2 regions of the Specibacter sp. NPDC078709 genome follow, and region 2 is predicted to be linked to the other one. Evidence: riboswitches for the same ligand, from Rfam matches in the RefSeq annotation. Region 2 holds a riboswitch; the other holds the start of a gene.

Region 1 (8,029 bases), on a different contig from region 2:
TGTGGCGGCTGTGAAACAGGGCGAAGTGGCCCAGCTTGCTCTCCCCGTAATCCGCCGGCAGCAGGTGGATCACTCTGGAAGCACTGTTGGGTGTATAGGAAACGGCCCGCTTCATGGCGGGGATCGTGGCATAGGGATCGTCGTTCGGTGCCAGCGCCAGGATCGGCGCCGTCACGGCAGCTTGATGGGCGCGGAGAGATTCACGTTCTGAACCGGTAGCTGCGGTAGTAAAGTCTTTGCGGGAACGAGCCCAGTCCAGGGCAACACCGGCGGGCAGGTCTTCCATGAGCCGCAGCCTCTTAGCCGGAAAATAGCCCATCACGGCAACCAGCGGCAGCATGACGGCGGCACGTCCGAGGTGACCGATCTGGTGCCGCGGCGTGAGGTCACGCCAATATGCGTGCTGGGCGCCGACTGTCAGGATGCGGGAAAGCCCGGCCGCATGTTCGGCCATCCCCACGCCGAAACCGCCGAAGCTGTGTCCCACGAAATTCACCGGTAGCCCGTCCGAATGCTCCAAGGCCCAGGCCAGGACCGAGTCAATATCCAGCGATCCCCAGTTGTACCAGCGGACTTTCTGCCCGCGCAACGATCCGTCGCGGGATTCACCAATTCCCCGGTAGTCGAAGGTGACGGCGGTGAAACCGTTGGTGGCCAGGAATGCGGCGTAGCGGTGGTAGTAATTTGCTTTCACTGCCGTGGCGCAGCCAATGACAACCGTCCCGAGCCGCCGGGTCCCAGGGGCCACGTCAAATACCGTGCCGTGCAGTTCCCGACCGTCGGCACACTTGAACACCGTAGCCGAAGAAGTGCTCATTTCCAGGGCAGAATCATGGAGGGTAGCAGCTCCCCCATTTTGGCGCCGTGCGGCGGAACTGCCATGACGCCGTCGGCCGCTGCGAGTCCTCGCATCATGGCCGAATCGGTGTGGGCGACGGGTGAAGCCAACCCGTAGACCAAGCGGTAAGGCATGATGCGGGTGGGTCCCTGATATTCCTTGATGGGTGAGCCGCATGGCACCTCGCTCAGCGTCGGCATCGGCAGGCTTCCGAGGCGAGCTAGCAACGGTGCACCCAAGGTCATGAGTCCCACCATGGCGGCCAGCGGGTTGCCGGGCAAGCCCACGATGAACCGTCCGTCGGGCAGCTCGGCCAGCAAGGTGGGGTGGCCCGGGCGCATGGCAATGTGCGGAATGTGGAAGGTGCCACCCATGGATTCGATGGCGGCACGGAGGAAGTCAGCGCTGGAATGTCCCGTTGCGCCGGTGGTAATAACGACGTCGGCCGGGTCGTCTTCGTCGTCGGCCAGGGCGTCCAGCATGGAGGCAAGGTTGTCGGCTGCGCGTTGCAAGCCAACCACCGTCCCACCGAGCATCTCAACCACGGAACCGAGCTGAGGCGAGAAAGCGTCGCGCACAAATCCGGGTTCTGGCAGACCCGAGGGCACCACCTCGTCACCGGTCAGGACAATCTTGACGGCAGGGCGGCCTAACACCGAGAGTTCATCGAGGCCACCGAGTGCCGCGAGTGAAACATGGGCCGGGTTCAGGGTAGCGCCTGCGGCGATCAGCAGTTCCCCTTCCGCAGCCTCCTGCCCGGCGGGGCGGATATGCTGCGCATTCTTCGGCTCACCGGGACGAGCGTCACCTCCGCGTACTAGGATCGGCAGTCCGTCGTCGTCCTTGGCAAGTTCGCCCGCTTCGCTGCGCAGCACAGCTTTAGCACCAGTAGGAATCAGGCCCCCTGTGACAATGGGGACGGCCTGTCCTGGTGCCAGCCGCCGGCCAGGCTCTGCCAGAATCCACGGAGGGCTACCCGCAATGGCCCAGCCGTCCATGGCCGAAGAGGCGTAATGCGGCATAGCAAGACTTGCGAACACGTCTGCGGCAAGTATCCGGCCCACAGCCATGCTCAGCGGAACTGTATGTGCAACCAGCGGTTCTGCCGCATGCCATGCAGCCTCCCGCGCTTCCTGCCAGGTATGTGGCAAAACTTTGCCGGGCACGGCCTCGGGTAGGACAACCTCGGCCTGTGCCCTCGAACCTCCTGCTGAATCAGCGGGCACAGTGCCAGCAGTTGGTTCCCCAGTTGCAGCGGTCGGCTCGGTAGCAGCGGTGGCAGCGGCGGCCGCGTCATCCATCATGCCGGTACTAGTTTCCCTGGGACTTTTCGCCAGCATCCACGGCAGGCGCTTCCACAGCCGGGGCCTCTACAGCTGGAGCCTGTGCCGCAGCCAGCTTCTTGGCCAGCCCCAGCGCAGCCTTCATGGCCACTGGTTCAGGTGCTTGGCCCGATCCCGCCGCCAAACCTGCCGCCAGCCCCGCCACAAAAGTAGTCAGAGGCGCCGCTGGACGAACGATCGAATGCGCAGCGACACCAGCAACATTCAGGACCGCGTGAATGTCCACGTCGAGGTCGCCAATTTCAAAGGCCTCCAGAAGCTTCTGGGTCCACTCTTGCAACAACTCGTCATGATTTTCCAACAGTCATCCTTCCGCACCGGCTGCTCCCGCAGCGATCCCCTGCGCACGAGCATCCGCCCAAGTGTCAATGTCCGCCGTCAGCTCTGCTGGCACGACGAGTTCCTTCATGTTCACATTAGCAACCAGCGCGAAAACCGAGGCATTCTCCAGACGGTGCGCCGCCCGCGCCGTGTCAGCCGCGGCCCGCAACTCACGCAGCGGATAGACGGCGGCCAAGGGCTGCTTCTTCCCGTCAGCCACCGCCATCACGCCCTGCCCAGGAGAACAGTCACCAGATGCATCCAGCAAAAGTCGCGCCACCGCACCGGCCCACGGCATATCGCACGCCAGAACTAGCACGTGTCCGCGATCGGCTGCCAGAGCCTCAATCCCGGCCGCAATCCCGGCCGCAGGACCGGAATACGGCGGATCTTCCTGCACTGTCATCGCCTGGCTTGCGTGTTCGGCCGTCTCCAGCCAGCCTGCGATCTTTTCTACGGGACCTACGACGGCGATGCCGCCTTCCACTTTCCCTACACCATCCGTTTGGGCTGGGATGGGCGCCGTTTGGGCTGGGGTGGGCGCGGAAGTCAGCTGCCTAGCGGCGTTCCGGCCTGCGAGTAACCCCACGACGGCATCAAGGGTGCGTGCCAAGAGTGTTTGGCCTTCCATTATGAGCCCCGCTTTGGGTACGCCGTCCAGTCTGCGCGAGAGCCCACCGGCGAGAATCAGTGCTTGCAGAGGTCTGTCTTGATCGCCAGTCATATGGCCATCGTATCGGTCGCGCCAGCGGTGGCACTCACCGGAGAATAATTGTGCACTCACTAAAAATTTGCAGGAACTACAAATAGAATTGAAGCTGTGCTCAACGGAATCACGTGGCACTGTGCACACCTTCACAGGAATCAGCATGAGCGTGAAAACAACGCAGTCGTCGTCCGAGGACGAATCGCTCCCCAACGCTCAACACGCTCAACATGCTCAAAACGCTCAACATGCTCAGGACACCCGGGACACGCTGCGCAATAGAAAGCGGGCCGCCACACGGCTGTCCATTCGCCGCGCGGCCATTGAGCTTGGCCTTCGTCACGGCCATGAGAACGTCACCGTCGAGATGATCTGTACGGCTAGTTCCGTCTCCCAACGAACGTTTTTCAACTATTTCGGCAACAAAGAGGGCGCCTACGTCAGCCCACGGAGGCCGCTGCCGACCGCAAAGCAGCACCGAGATTTTATCGAAGGTGGCGGGACCAGTGTTTTTGGTGGGTTGTTCGGGCTGATCTCAACAACCTTTATCGAGGCCGAGACCGATCTGGAACTGTTTCAAGCCAGGCATCGGCTCATCCACCAGACTCCCGGGCTGCTGGAGCGAGAAAAAGCCAAGATCAGCGAGACGGAAGAGATCTTTGTGGGCTACATACTGGAGCGGTTCCGCCATGACGGGCGCAGCACCACAGAAACCCCGGATCTTGAGGACGAGGCACACATCGTTGTCGCCCTCGTCTCAGGTGCCCTCCGTTTTGCCCTGCAAAAATGGGCCGCAGGAAATTTCACTGCCAACCGTGAGTCCTTGATGCAGACCACCGCTGAGCTCATCCAGCACATCACCGCCAACGAACACTGGCCGTGAGCAGCCACTAACAGTCAGCAGCGCAGTACTCAACCACTGCCGCACCATCTCCTCACCCGGCGAGCCACCGCACAAGCCAGAACTCCTGAACAACAGCTGAGAAACGCCGTCGCACATTCAGCCGTACATTCATTAGAGTCATCAACCACAGCCGCCCGCACCTCACACGGCCGCTAGGAAAACATCATGACGTCAACTACTAACACTGTGGATCAAATCTCAACGTCCGACCGCCGCAGCATCCTCCTGGTTTTCGCAGGGCTGATCCTGACCATGCTGCTGGCGTCGCTGGACCAGACCATTTTCAGCACCGCACTTCCCACGATTGTTGGTGAGCTCCATGGCGTCAATCTCATGCTGTGGGTCATCACCATTTACATTCTCGCCTCCACCATCATGCTCCCCATTTACGGGAAGCTGGGTGATCTCCTAGGACGCAAAGGCCTGTTCATCGGCGCGATCTCCGTCTTCATCCTCGGTTCAATCGTGGGTGGTTTTGCGCAGGACATGACGTGGCTGATCATTGGCCGCGGCATTCAGGGGTTGGGAGGTGGCGGTTTGATGTTGCTGTCCCAGGCCATCATTGCCGACGTGGTCCCTGCCCGTGATCGCGGACGGTACATGGGCATCATGGGCGGCGTGTTTGCGGTGTCCTCGGTGGCTGGTCCGCTGCTAGGCGGCTGGTTCACTGACGGTATCGGTTGGCGGTGGGGCCTATGGATGAACATCCCCTTGGGCCTGCTGGCCATTGTTTCCGCCGTGTTCTTCCTGCGGCTGCCCGCCCATCCCAAGGTTAAGGCCCGTGTTGATGTGGCTGGCATGGCATTGTTGGGTATCGCATCAACGCTCTTGGTTCTAGTGAGCACCTGGGGAGGAACAAAATATGCGTGGGGTTCGGTGCAAATCATCGGCATGGGTGCCGGCACTATTGCTGCCGCTGTGCTATTTGTCTGGGTAGAGAGCAAAGCCGATCATCCCATCATGTCTTTGCATTTGTTCAAGGACCGCAATTTCAATCTGACGACGGCGGCCGGCCTCATCACCGGGATTGCCATGTTTGGAACACTGGCCTATATGCCCACATTCCTGCAGATGGTGACCGGCGCCAATGCCACGCAGGCAGGTTTCTTGATGATTCCCATGATGATGGGGCTGCTGGTCACTTCGATAGCTTCGGGACAACTGGTCAGCAGAACCGGACGGTACAAGTGGCTGCCCATCACGGGGATGTTCATTGTGGCCAGCGCTCTGGTCCTGCTCTCAACCATGACCGCTACCCTGCCCGTTTGGATCATCTGCTGCTACCTGGCCATCATGGGCATCGGGCTGGGCACCTCGATGCAGATTCTGGTGCTGATTGTGCAAAACCAGTTCCCGAACTCCCAGGTGGGCATGGCGACTGCGTCCCAGGTGGGCATGGCGACTGCGTCCAGCAACTACTTCCGTCAGATTGGCGCGTCGCTGGGATCAGCCGTGGTGGGCAGTCTCTTTGCGCACCGGTTGGCAACGCTGCTCACGGAGCGGATTCCTGCGGGTAGCTCTGGTGCGCAGGGTTCCGGCAGCATTAACTCGCTCACGCCAGCCATTGTTCGGGGGCTTCCGGAACAGTTGCGCCACATTGTGATTGGGTCCTATAGCGATGCCCTGACACCAATTTTTGTCTACATGGTGCCGTTGCTGCTGTTAGCCGGGCTCTTGTTACTGTTCGTCAAGGAGATCCCGCTGGCCACAAGCATCAACCGGGGCGGGCCGCTGGAAGGTGTTGAGGCTTCAGAAGGATCCTAAGTGGACGGTTCCGCAGCCCGGGAAGCCACTGACCTTTTGGACAGCATGTACGGCGCGACGTCGCCATTGATACGGAAGGTGCAGTCATAGTGCCCCAGTCCGGGGTTGGCGGCTCCGGGGATCCGGACCGGACGGGGACGGTCGGCCGCCCCGCCAAGGTGCAACGAGCTAGAACTCAAGCAGGCGAGTAGATGCACCGTTAAATGCCAAAGCCCCGTCAAAAGACGGGGCTTTGGGCACAAAAGCTGGTATTACTTAGTGACCCACAGCAATGAAGACGGGAGCGGAAGCTCCATAAATAGAAGCTCCTGCGATCTTAGTGGTTCCCTGGTAACCGCCGTGAACTGCCTGGCCGTTGCCAATGTAAACGGCGATGTGGGCCAGACCCACGCCGCCGTCTGCATAGTAGATCAAGTCGCCGGGCTGTGCTTCGCCCTGAGAAACTAGACGGCCCTTGTTCAGGTAGTCACCGGGCCAGCCAACCCAGGAAATCCCCGCGGCAGACAGAGCGTTGCGAACCAGCGCGGTGCAGTCCTGGCCAATTCCGAGCTGACCCAAGGCAGCACTGGCAATGATCGCGCCAACGCCACTCGGGGCTACAGACTGGGTTGCAGCCGGCTCAGGCGTTGAGACCGTTACGGCCGGCGCTGCAGCCGGTGCTGCTGCGGGTGCTGCTTCAGCAACCGGAGCTGCAACTGCAACTTCACTGGACTGCGCCTCTACAACTACCGGCTCTTCAATGACAGGAGCCGGGGTGGAGGTGATGGTGGGTGTAGCGAAGGAAATCTTCACCGTGGAAGCTGCCGTGATGGCGGAAGCGAGTTCCGTGTTCAGGTTCAGCGTTGTGGCACCGTCCGAAGCGCGCTCCACTGTGGGAGTTGCGGCGTTTGCGGCGATACCGGAAGTCAGTACAAGCCCTGAAGCTGCTGCGATGACAGCAGCCTGACGACCAACCCCGCCGACATTGAAACTGACGGCTTTCGTGAGGGTGGAGATCGGACTGGTCTTAACAACCTCGGCGCGGTGGCGCCCGAGGGCAGTGTTTGAAGCCAAGAAGGATTCCTCTCCCAAAGCCTGCGAGGTAAGCTGTCGGATTCGGATGGGAGTCACCCGGCCGCTCCACGTTGTCCCACCCAAGGAATTTCTTCCCTGCCAGTGACTGAACGCTTCGCGGCTTCACCCCTAGGGTTTCGCAAAACCGCTGCGAATCCCGATTATTGGTTCCCCCGCCCCTGCCAGACGATTGATACGAACGGACCATGAGTAGTGGCAGAGCTAGGCAATCGACTCATGGGCGCCGACTTGATTCGAAGTTGGCGCGATTACGACGGTACAACAGTTTTTTCTCAATGTCACGTTCAGGTCACGGTCGTGTGACTAAGTCGTAACTATGGAGGCCCTGTGGAGGACTTACAGCCAACCCTTAGGATCGACAACTTCGTCGTCGATGATGACCTCGAAATGCAGATGGGGGCCGGTAGAGGCGCCTGTGGAGCCACTGAGGCCCACAACATCTCCGCGTTCAACCTTCTGGCCAACCTGCACCAGATTGGCGCTCATGTGGTTGTACGAGGTTGAGAGGCCGTTGCCGTGGTCGATAACCACGCGATTGCCACCACCGAAGTCATGCCAGCCCGAGAAGGTAACGGTTCCACCAGCGGCGGAAAGTACTTCTGTGCCGCTTGCGACGGCGTAGTCCTGGCCGGTGTGACGCTCATCGATCTGGCCGGTGATGGGGCTGATGCGGTTACCAAAGGGTGAACTCTCAACCAATGTCAGCAGGGGTGCCGAGAGGGTCCCTTTGGAAGCCTGGGGCGTCACGTTGGAGGCGTTGACCTTGAGGGTTTCTTTGAGCTGACCATCAGGGTTCAAGGCACTGCCGATTTCCGGAGTGGCGAAGGTGATGGGGATCTGCGCGCCTGCTGTGACCAGTGTTTCCGCGGAAACAGCTGCTGCAGTATCGAGGTGAAGGTCTTCGGAAACCTGCGTGGAAGGAAGCGTGACAGCCAGGACTAGACCCGTGGCCGCCATGGCTACGCCCATTTTTTGGCCGGCGCCGCTGGCGACTCCGGCACGCAGCAACTGGGCTACTGCACTACTTGTTGGGGCACTTGCACGCTCTGCGGCAATTGCTTCCCGGCGACTACCGGGTA
Region 2 (8,029 bases):
GGGGGCAATCGCCACAGCGGCATAGCTCTGCGCCTGCGGGACGAGAGTTTGGGCGTACGCCCGAATGTCCTGGGCAAGCTTGGCCAGTGATGTGCCAGCAGCCGCTGCCGTATCCTCGTCCACACCCACGTAGAGCACGAAGCCGCGGGCCACGTTGTCGGGGCTGACGCCGCGGAGGTTATCCGAGCCGGCCCCTGCAATCACGGGGGTGGGAGCTGTCATGGGGTTGCTGTCTGTGGCCGGAACTGCGCGTAGACGAGCTGCGGCGTTTCCAGCGTCGGCACGGAAGCCCAGGTGTTCGGGCTGTGCGCTGCGAGTTGAGGATCCCTGGCCGGTGTTGCGGGCAACAGCCTTGGCGGCATTGCGGACAGAGATGTGGACGTAACCGGATGCTACTGACATTGAACTACCTAGCTGTATGGCCGTGTGACTACGGCGCGAATGCTTCCTGCGGTTCTGTCCCTCCAGAACCATGTTGCCTTGTATTCCAAGGCCGACCCAAGGGCCAAGACTTGTACCTGCCACGCCGTACATTGCTTCAAGCGTCATCCGCTGTACTGCTATCCGCCGATGTTTGCAATGATTGCAATGTGCGGTGATCAGGGCTGTGAGTTAGGCCTGCATTCGACAACCACGCATAAGCCCTCCGGTGGCTCCGGAACGGACAGTTGCTGCGGCTGCAGAATTTACTGAGTGGGTGTTCACACTTGTCAGTGTGCTACGTAACAAAGCGAACTTGCAAGTAACAAAGCCCCAAAGTGTCCAGCATGTGAGATTGTGATCTAATTTGTGATCAAGCTAATATTGTTGCTTTCCTCTCATTTTTGAGGAGAAAGGCAAGATATGCCGAATTAAAAGATTCAAAGAGCTTAAGCAGTGGTGGTTTATTCGGCTATATGTCCATTTTTGATAAAATTGTTTTCTCACTGCCAGCGCACGCCCAGAGTGGGTCCTGCAAGTTACTCAAAGCGTGCAGCTTCCTCCCAGAGTTTCACGCTAAGTAAACGGAAGTTTACAAGCAGGTGTCGGGATGGAGTACGCGCTAGCAGGGGCCACTCGCAGGCATAAAGCGGGCCGCACCTGACCGGCCCGACAGTCGAACGGGTTAACTGGCCGAACGGTGCAGGCCCAGGACGGGCCAATGGGGGCGCAGGCCCCTGATCTGGTCCCGCAGCCTGACGTTGTTGCGCCGATTCATCAGGAACAAAGCGGCTAAGCCGGCAAGAAGAGCAACAACCGCGGCGAGCCCCAAGGACCAGCGCGCCCCAAATTCAGTGGCAATCCAGCCCACCAACGGCGCACCTATGGGCGTCCCGCCCTGCAAGACCACCATGTACACGGCAAGAACTCGTCCCCTCATGGCCGCATCGGTGGACAACTGGATGGTGGTGTTACAGGCATTCATGAACGTGAGTGAGGCCAGCCCCACCGGTACCAGAGCCACTGCGTAGAGGACGTAGCTCGGCATGACTGCGGCCACGCCAACGGTGATCCCGAACCCTAGGGCACCGCCAATGATGTACACCATCCGGGTGTTCTGACGCCGGGCCGCCAACAGCGCAGCTCCCAGCGTGCCAATTGCCATGACCGACCCCAGCAGCCCATACTCCCCCGCCCCCAGGTCAAACACAGTGGTGGCCATAAGCGCGTTAGTGATCTGGAAGTTCATGCCAAAGGTGCCCACCACGAACACCAGCACCATGATCATGAGCAGATCGGGCCGCTGCCGAATGTACACTAGCCCTTCACGAATCTGCCCCTTGGCCCGGGGCACGCGCACCGCCGGGACGAGCTGATCGGCTCGCATCCGCCACAGTGAGACGATCACGGCCGCAAAGCTGGCGGCGTTGATCAGGAAGGCCGGTCCCGTGCCAACCAGCGCGATCACCAGCCCGGCAACACCCGGGCCAGCAAGACGGGCCAGATTGAAGGACGCGCTATTAAGTGCGACGGCGTTGGGGACGTCTTCCTTGCCGACGACTTCCGAGACAAACGCCTGTCTTGACGGAGCATCAAAGGCGCTGGCCACACCCAGTAGGAGCGCCAATGCATACACATGCCACAGATGTACAGAGCCCGTGACCACCAAGATTCCCAACAAAAGCGCACAGATCCCCATGGCCGATTGGGTAACTAGCAACAGCTTTCGCTTGTTGACGCGGTCTCCCAAGAGCCCCGCGTAGGGCCCTAGGAAAATAATGGGCAGAAATTGTAGGCCAGTGGTGATTCCCGCGGCTGTTCCTGAATTGTTGGTCAGAACCGTCAAGACCAGCCAGTCTTGCGCCACTCGCTGCATCCACGTACCGATGTTGGAGACCAGCGCACCGGTCACCCAGAGCCGATAGTTGCGCACCTTGAGCGCTCGGAACATTGAACTCATTAGGCGCTCATCTCCTGCAGGATCAAGGCCGCCTCATGGAGAGTGCTCCGCTCCTGTGGGGTCAGCGCGGCAACTCGCTGCGCCAGCCACGCGGTTCGCAAGGAGCGCGCTTGGCGCAGTGCAGCACTCCCGGCAGCGGTGATGCTGATCAATACTTGGCGCTTGTCCAAGGGATTTTCACTCCGGCTGACAAAATTAACTGCCGCTAAGTCATTGACAATCCGAGTCATGGACGGCGCCTGCACCTGTTCCCGTGCAGCCAACTGCCCCACGGTCCGCGGTCCTTCCCCTAGCCCCGCCAGCACCGAGTAGCGTCCGGGACTCAATTCCCCTGTCGCCGCTTCAGCCCGGAGCCGCCTCGAGGTACGCATCACGGCCACCCGCAGTTCCGCGGCCAAGTGCCCTGGATCTTGGGCGTCAGAATCTTGGACGGGTTGCGGGGAATGTTCAGTCATGGTTGCTCATCTACCTAGTTACAAAAGTTTCGTATCTTCTGCTTCCAATCATAGATCGTTAGCATTGCTAAGTAAATGTCAGCTTGCTCACCCGCCAAAAAGTCGCCTACTACAAAGGTCGTTACCATAATGTGACATATGGTTTCGTTTCGGTTACGCTGGCTAAAGTGCCTTCTGAATCATTACCGGTTCTGGCATCAATGGACGGTTCGCCGAGCTCTGCCGCCGCCCATTCCCACCAGATCCATGGCAGAGACGGGGGACCCAATCTTTACGGGCCTTCCCATAATGGAAGCCCTTGGGGTTAAGCCAGCGCAACGAAAATAGGCAGTGAATACTGCCTCTGGAAGCTGCGCGGCCGGATTCTCTAGTCCGTTCCCGACAGCTCACCTCGCAGGCGTAGAGAGGCACCACACATGTCTGCAGCACCTCAGCGCGGCCGTCGTCGCGCAGAACCAGCAAGCCGGCCCTCACTTCGCGACCTAGCTACTGTCCACAAAGGAACGGCCCGCACGGGAACCCGTGCGGCCACCCCGCGCAGCGTTTCTGCTGTCTCTACCACCGCCAAGTGCATGGCCGCTGTAGCCGTCGTGGGCGCCTTGATGGCTGCCGGATCGGTGGCCTCAAACACCATGAACCCTGTGGCCGATGGTGCGGACACGCGCAGCCTGGTCGCAGCCATTGATCAGGGCGTACCCACTGCTATCTCTGCCCCGTCGGACGCAGCCATTAGCTTCTCCGGGATCACCGTCAGCTCCAAGGCTTCGCCCACAACCACACCTTCCGCGGCTCCGGTCAAGCCCGAAGCCGCTGCGGTCACTCCCGTGGCGAGCCCTGAAGCTGCCCCGCTTGCACGCCCCGCCGCCGTGGATGACCCCGCCGCAGCGAAGGCTTTCGCGGCCAGCCAGCTGGGTTCCCACGGCTGGGGTGCGGACCAGATGAACTGCCTAAACCTGCTCTGGGAGCGCGAATCTAACTGGCGCACCACGGCCGAGAACGCCTCCAGTGGCGCTTACGGGATTGTCCAGTCGCTGCCAGCCAGCAAGATGGAAAGCGTCGGATCCGACTGGGCCACCAACTATGAAACCCAAATCCGTTGGGGCCTGGGCTACATCGAAGGCCGTTACGGATCACCTTGCGGGGCCTGGGGCCACTCCGAATCCGTGGGCTGGTACTAACTACAGCGCGAACGCAGCTCAGCGCGAGCCTAGCACCGCTTAGCACCGCATGAAAGGCGAGTCTATGGCTGATGAAACCGCTGCTCTCCACGAGCTGATTACCGCGCTAGGACTACTGCCGATTCCCGGCGGCACCGTCCACTTGCGCGACGCCCGCTCAGGCATCACCCGGGACGAGGCACTACTCCCCTTCACCCTCGGCAAGACCCAACTGACCCGCGGCATGTGGGATCTGGTGAGCGGGCCGACGTCGAACTTCACTTCCTCATTCCCTTCCTCTACTGCCACTGCTAACCCTGCGGTCCCCATGGCGTCTGCCGCTGACGACGCCGGAACCCCACTTGCGCTCGACCGGCGCCCCGCGCAACCCCTCACCTGGTTTGACGCCGTCGGCTGGTGCAATGCTGCCTCGGAATTGGCTGGCCTGACGCCCGCGTACGCCATCGCCGGCCGCGACGTTTTCTGGGATGTCGACTCAGACGGCTTCCGGCTGCCCACGGAAGCGGAATGGGAGTGGGCTGCGCGCGCCGGTTCGACAGGCCCGCTGTACGGTGAACTGCCCGACATTGCCTGGACGTTTTTGGATAGTCTTGACGGCCCGCAAGACGTTGGCACTAAAGAACCCAACAGCTTCGGACTCTTCGACATGATCGGCAATGTCTGGGAATGGTGCTGGGACTACGCCGACACCGCCCGCTACGGTGACTACAGAAGTTTGCGTGGAGCCGGCTGGGATGATCGCCCGTGGAGCGCCCGGGCGTCGGTCCGCCGAGGCAGCGCCCCGGATGCCGTGCTGGAAGATGTGGGATTCAGAGTGGCTCGCGGTGCGGTGGGTAAACCTGGCACCATGGCCGCTCAAGGCTGGTCCGCTGACGCCGACAGAAACAGGGCCGCCATCACGGGTCCACGGCCCGTTGGCTGGACCCCGCTGCGCCACTGACGGCCTCCCTGCGCCGCCCACAGATCAGCTGCGCCGCCGCATACGAAAAATGCCACAGTTTGACGTTGTTGCCATGGTTCAAACCCTGGCAACAACGTCAAACTGTGGCATTTCCTATCAGTGTGCTTAGTCCACTACGCCGTACAGGCGGTCGCCCGCGTCGCCGAGGCCCGGCACGATGTAGGAGTTCTCGTCGAGACCCTCATCGATAGAGGCCAAAACTACGTGCACGTTGTCGCGTCCGCCGTGGGCAGCTTCGAGCTTGGCGAGGCCTTCCGGTGCTGCGAGCAGGCAGATGCAGGTGATGTCCGCGGCACCGCGGTCAAAGAGGAACTTGAATGCCTCGATCAGGGTGCCGCCGGTGGCGAGCATGGGATCCAGGACGTACACCTGGCGGCCAGTGAGGTCTTCGGGAAGACGCTCGGCGTAGGTGATGGCTTCGAGGGTTTCCTCGTTGCGTGCCATGCCCAGGAAGCCAACCTCGGCGGTGGGCAGCAGGCGGGTCATGCCCTCGAGCATGCCCAGGCCAGCACGCAGAATCGGCACGACCAGGGGTGTCGGCTTGACCAGACCAGTACCAATAGCGTTGGTCACGGGCGTCTCGATGTTGACGGGCTCCACGCGCACTTCACGAGTCGCCTCGTAGGCCAGCAACGTGACCAGTTCTTCAGTCAGCTGACGAAAAACCGGTGACGGCGTGTTCTTGTCTCGAAGAACAGTCAACTTGTGGGCAATAAGCGGATGATCCGCAACGAATACGCGCATAAATAAAAGCTACCATTGAGCCGTGTCCAATTCCCCAGATTTGCCAAGAATCGAGACCACTACCACGGCTTTGCATGCTGCGTGGATGGGTATTGCGCTTACTCAGGCACAGCAGGCCTTGCGCACGGCGGATGTCCCCATCGGCGCTGTCGTCCTCGGACCGGACGGTGAAGTCCTGGGTTTGGGCCGAAATGAGCGTGAGGCGCATGGGGATCCCACCGCTCACGCCGAGGTGGTGGCCATCCGTGAGGCTGCCGCGAAGTTGGGGGAATGGCGGCTCGCTAATTGCACTCTCGTGGTGACATTGGAGCCTTGCACCATGTGTGCCGGGGCCATTGTGCTGGCGCGCATTCCGAAGGTGGTCTTTGGCGCGTGGGATGAGAAGGCCGGAGCAGCTGGGTCAGTATTTGATGTGCTGCGCGAACGCCGACTCAACCATTGGGTGGAAGTGTTCCCCGGTGTGCGCGAGGACGAATGCGCCGCTCTCCTGAAAAATTTCTTCGCCAGCCACCGCCTGTAGGCGCCGGGACCGCACCGTCTGAAGCTACGCCGTCAAGGCGTAATCATGATCGACTGTGACGGCATGACGCACGAGACCCGCTGAATTTCTAGCGCTCCGGAATTGGACGGGGCACCCACGCGGTTGTTCCGTCCAGTGTCATCGCACCAGTCGAGAATATATGGATAGGCCGAGACCACTGCTTGGCCGGGGACGGCAGTTTCGGGGAGCAAAAGATCGGTACGGAACCCGCCGGCGTCGTTCATGGGGGCTTGGAGCTCCAGAATTATGGTTCCCGAGGAATCGAGCACCTCAATGTGTATTTGGGCGCTATCGCCGTACCTCGGATTGCAGGTGGCATCATTGGCTTGAACAGTGAAGCTGCCACCGCGCTGAGCCGAATCGGCACTCAGTGAGAACGGTGGCGGCATGCAGGCCGAGCCCATCGGCGCCGTCCCGAGAGGCCCCGAACAGCCCGTGACGGCCATACCCGTGAACAGCGCGGCCACGGCTGCCATGGAGTACACCTTGGGCATGGTCAAACTCCCCTTCCGAAACCTGCCGCTGCATTGAGGGCATCGATCCTTTTCTGCCTGCTGGCGGGGGAATCCAGGCTGAAGGAACGGAAATCTCCCAAGTCCCCGCGGATGAACTCCTCAACCTCAGCAATCCGTTTTTTGACGGCGGCCGTAGCTTTTTTGAACGTCCAGTGCGCAATGCGTTCCTGGCCGGGATCGTATTGCCACAGCCCAATGATCAGGCCGCGGTCGACGATGGGGTGATCCGGCAGGTCCGCCTGGAGCGCAAGTTTGGCACCCACCAGATGGAGCTCCCGGTCCTCCTCGGAAAAATGGTCGGCAGCGTTGCGACGGAGCAAAAAGAGCGTATCCGAGCCAGCAAGCAGCTGAATTTGTTCTTCATCCGGGGCGGTAAAAGTGGCCGCTTCCGCCACATCGCGGGGCAGCATCCACTGTCCGTCACATTCAACAGCACCCACGGCTGCGAGCGCGGCCTTGGTTTGCGCCACGGTAAAGGCGGTGAACCACTGGCTCTGTTTGAGCGTTGCTCCGCCAGTCCAGCCCAGGTAGCTTTCCATCAGGTGAGCCCGGGCTTGTTCCGGAGTCTCCTTGGCAGCGGGCAATCCCCACGCCGTGTAGGCGTAACGCTGCTGGTCCAGCCGCCCATTGATGGGCACGCGGCGAATGCGACCATCGGCCTGCAGCAGCCCGAGCACCGTGGGCAGTGTTGTGGAGGCGCCCTTCTTCTTACCCTCCTCGCCCAGACTGCGCACGGCATCACCGAGTTGGTCTTTGAGTTGTTTCGGATCCAGCGGGCCCTGCGCCTTGTGGAGCATCTTCAGGGTCTTGTCTGCGAGCGCATTCACCTCGGAACGTTCGACGCCGAGCTTGTCTAAGACTTTTACCGTCGCCTCGGCTGCCCCTTGGCCAAGGGACAGCGCCCAGGCGTAGTCACGCTCCCCCAGCACATAGGTGCAGCCGCGCGCCGTCGGGAGTTCATGGATGTGCAGGGCCGCTACCTCGGCGTCGACCTGCTCACGGCGGATGCCTGCGCGTGCGAAGAGCGTCATATAGGGATTGGCGCCGCCGATCGAGCGGGCCCAGCCTGCTTTGGCGAAGACGTCTGCTGCGTTGCTGCCCGCAAGGGATCCGTCGAGGCCCTGTTTGTGCCAGCTCCAGGCACGCTGCGTTGCACTGTCCATGAGGCCATCTTGCCTTATCGATGCACGATCCATAGGCGGGCGCGGAAGCTCATTTTTGTTGTACGGCTTTGACCCGGTAAGGTTGACGCGTT

The links. A riboswitch is a leader RNA that binds a small molecule or an ion and turns the genes downstream of it on or off. The one in region 2 is predicted to bind cyclic di-AMP.
Region 1: linked by a shared signal. The riboswitch ahead of AB0P14_RS03035 (NlpC/P60 family protein) and the one ahead of AB0P14_RS10820 (transglycosylase) in region 2 are both predicted to bind cyclic di-AMP.

The regions. Positions count from the first base shown of each region.
Region 1 covers NZ_JBFBLU010000001.1:691,072-699,100, forward strand. The annotation lists gene AB0P14_RS03000 (alpha/beta fold hydrolase) at 1-817, opposite strand, end outside; gene AB0P14_RS03005 (molybdopterin molybdotransferase MoeA) at 814-2,142, opposite strand; gene AB0P14_RS03010 (DUF6457 domain-containing protein) at 2,150-2,482, opposite strand; gene AB0P14_RS03015 (NTP transferase domain-containing protein) at 2,486-3,226, opposite strand; gene AB0P14_RS03020 (TetR/AcrR family transcriptional regulator) at 3,372-4,091, shown strand; gene AB0P14_RS03025 (MDR family MFS transporter) at 4,278-5,876, shown strand; gene AB0P14_RS03030 (hypothetical protein) at 5,873-6,055, opposite strand; gene AB0P14_RS03035 (NlpC/P60 family protein) at 6,132-6,929, opposite strand; cyclic di-AMP (ydaO/yuaA leader) riboswitch at 6,934-7,135, opposite strand; gene AB0P14_RS03040 (M23 family metallopeptidase) at 7,287-8,029, opposite strand, start outside.
Region 2 covers NZ_JBFBLU010000005.1:82,698-90,726, forward strand. The annotation lists gene AB0P14_RS10805 (winged helix-turn-helix domain-containing protein) at 1-402, opposite strand, end outside; gene AB0P14_RS10810 (MFS transporter) at 1,106-2,380, opposite strand; gene AB0P14_RS10815 (MarR family transcriptional regulator) at 2,380-2,835, opposite strand; cyclic di-AMP (ydaO/yuaA leader) riboswitch at 3,052-3,247, shown strand; gene AB0P14_RS10820 (transglycosylase) at 3,252-4,013, shown strand; gene AB0P14_RS10825 (SUMF1/EgtB/PvdO family nonheme iron enzyme) at 4,078-4,953, shown strand; gene upp (uracil phosphoribosyltransferase) at 5,080-5,718, opposite strand; gene tadA (tRNA adenosine(34) deaminase TadA) at 5,741-6,238, shown strand; gene AB0P14_RS10840 (hypothetical protein) at 6,271-6,753, opposite strand; gene AB0P14_RS10845 (crosslink repair DNA glycosylase YcaQ family protein) at 6,756-7,937, opposite strand.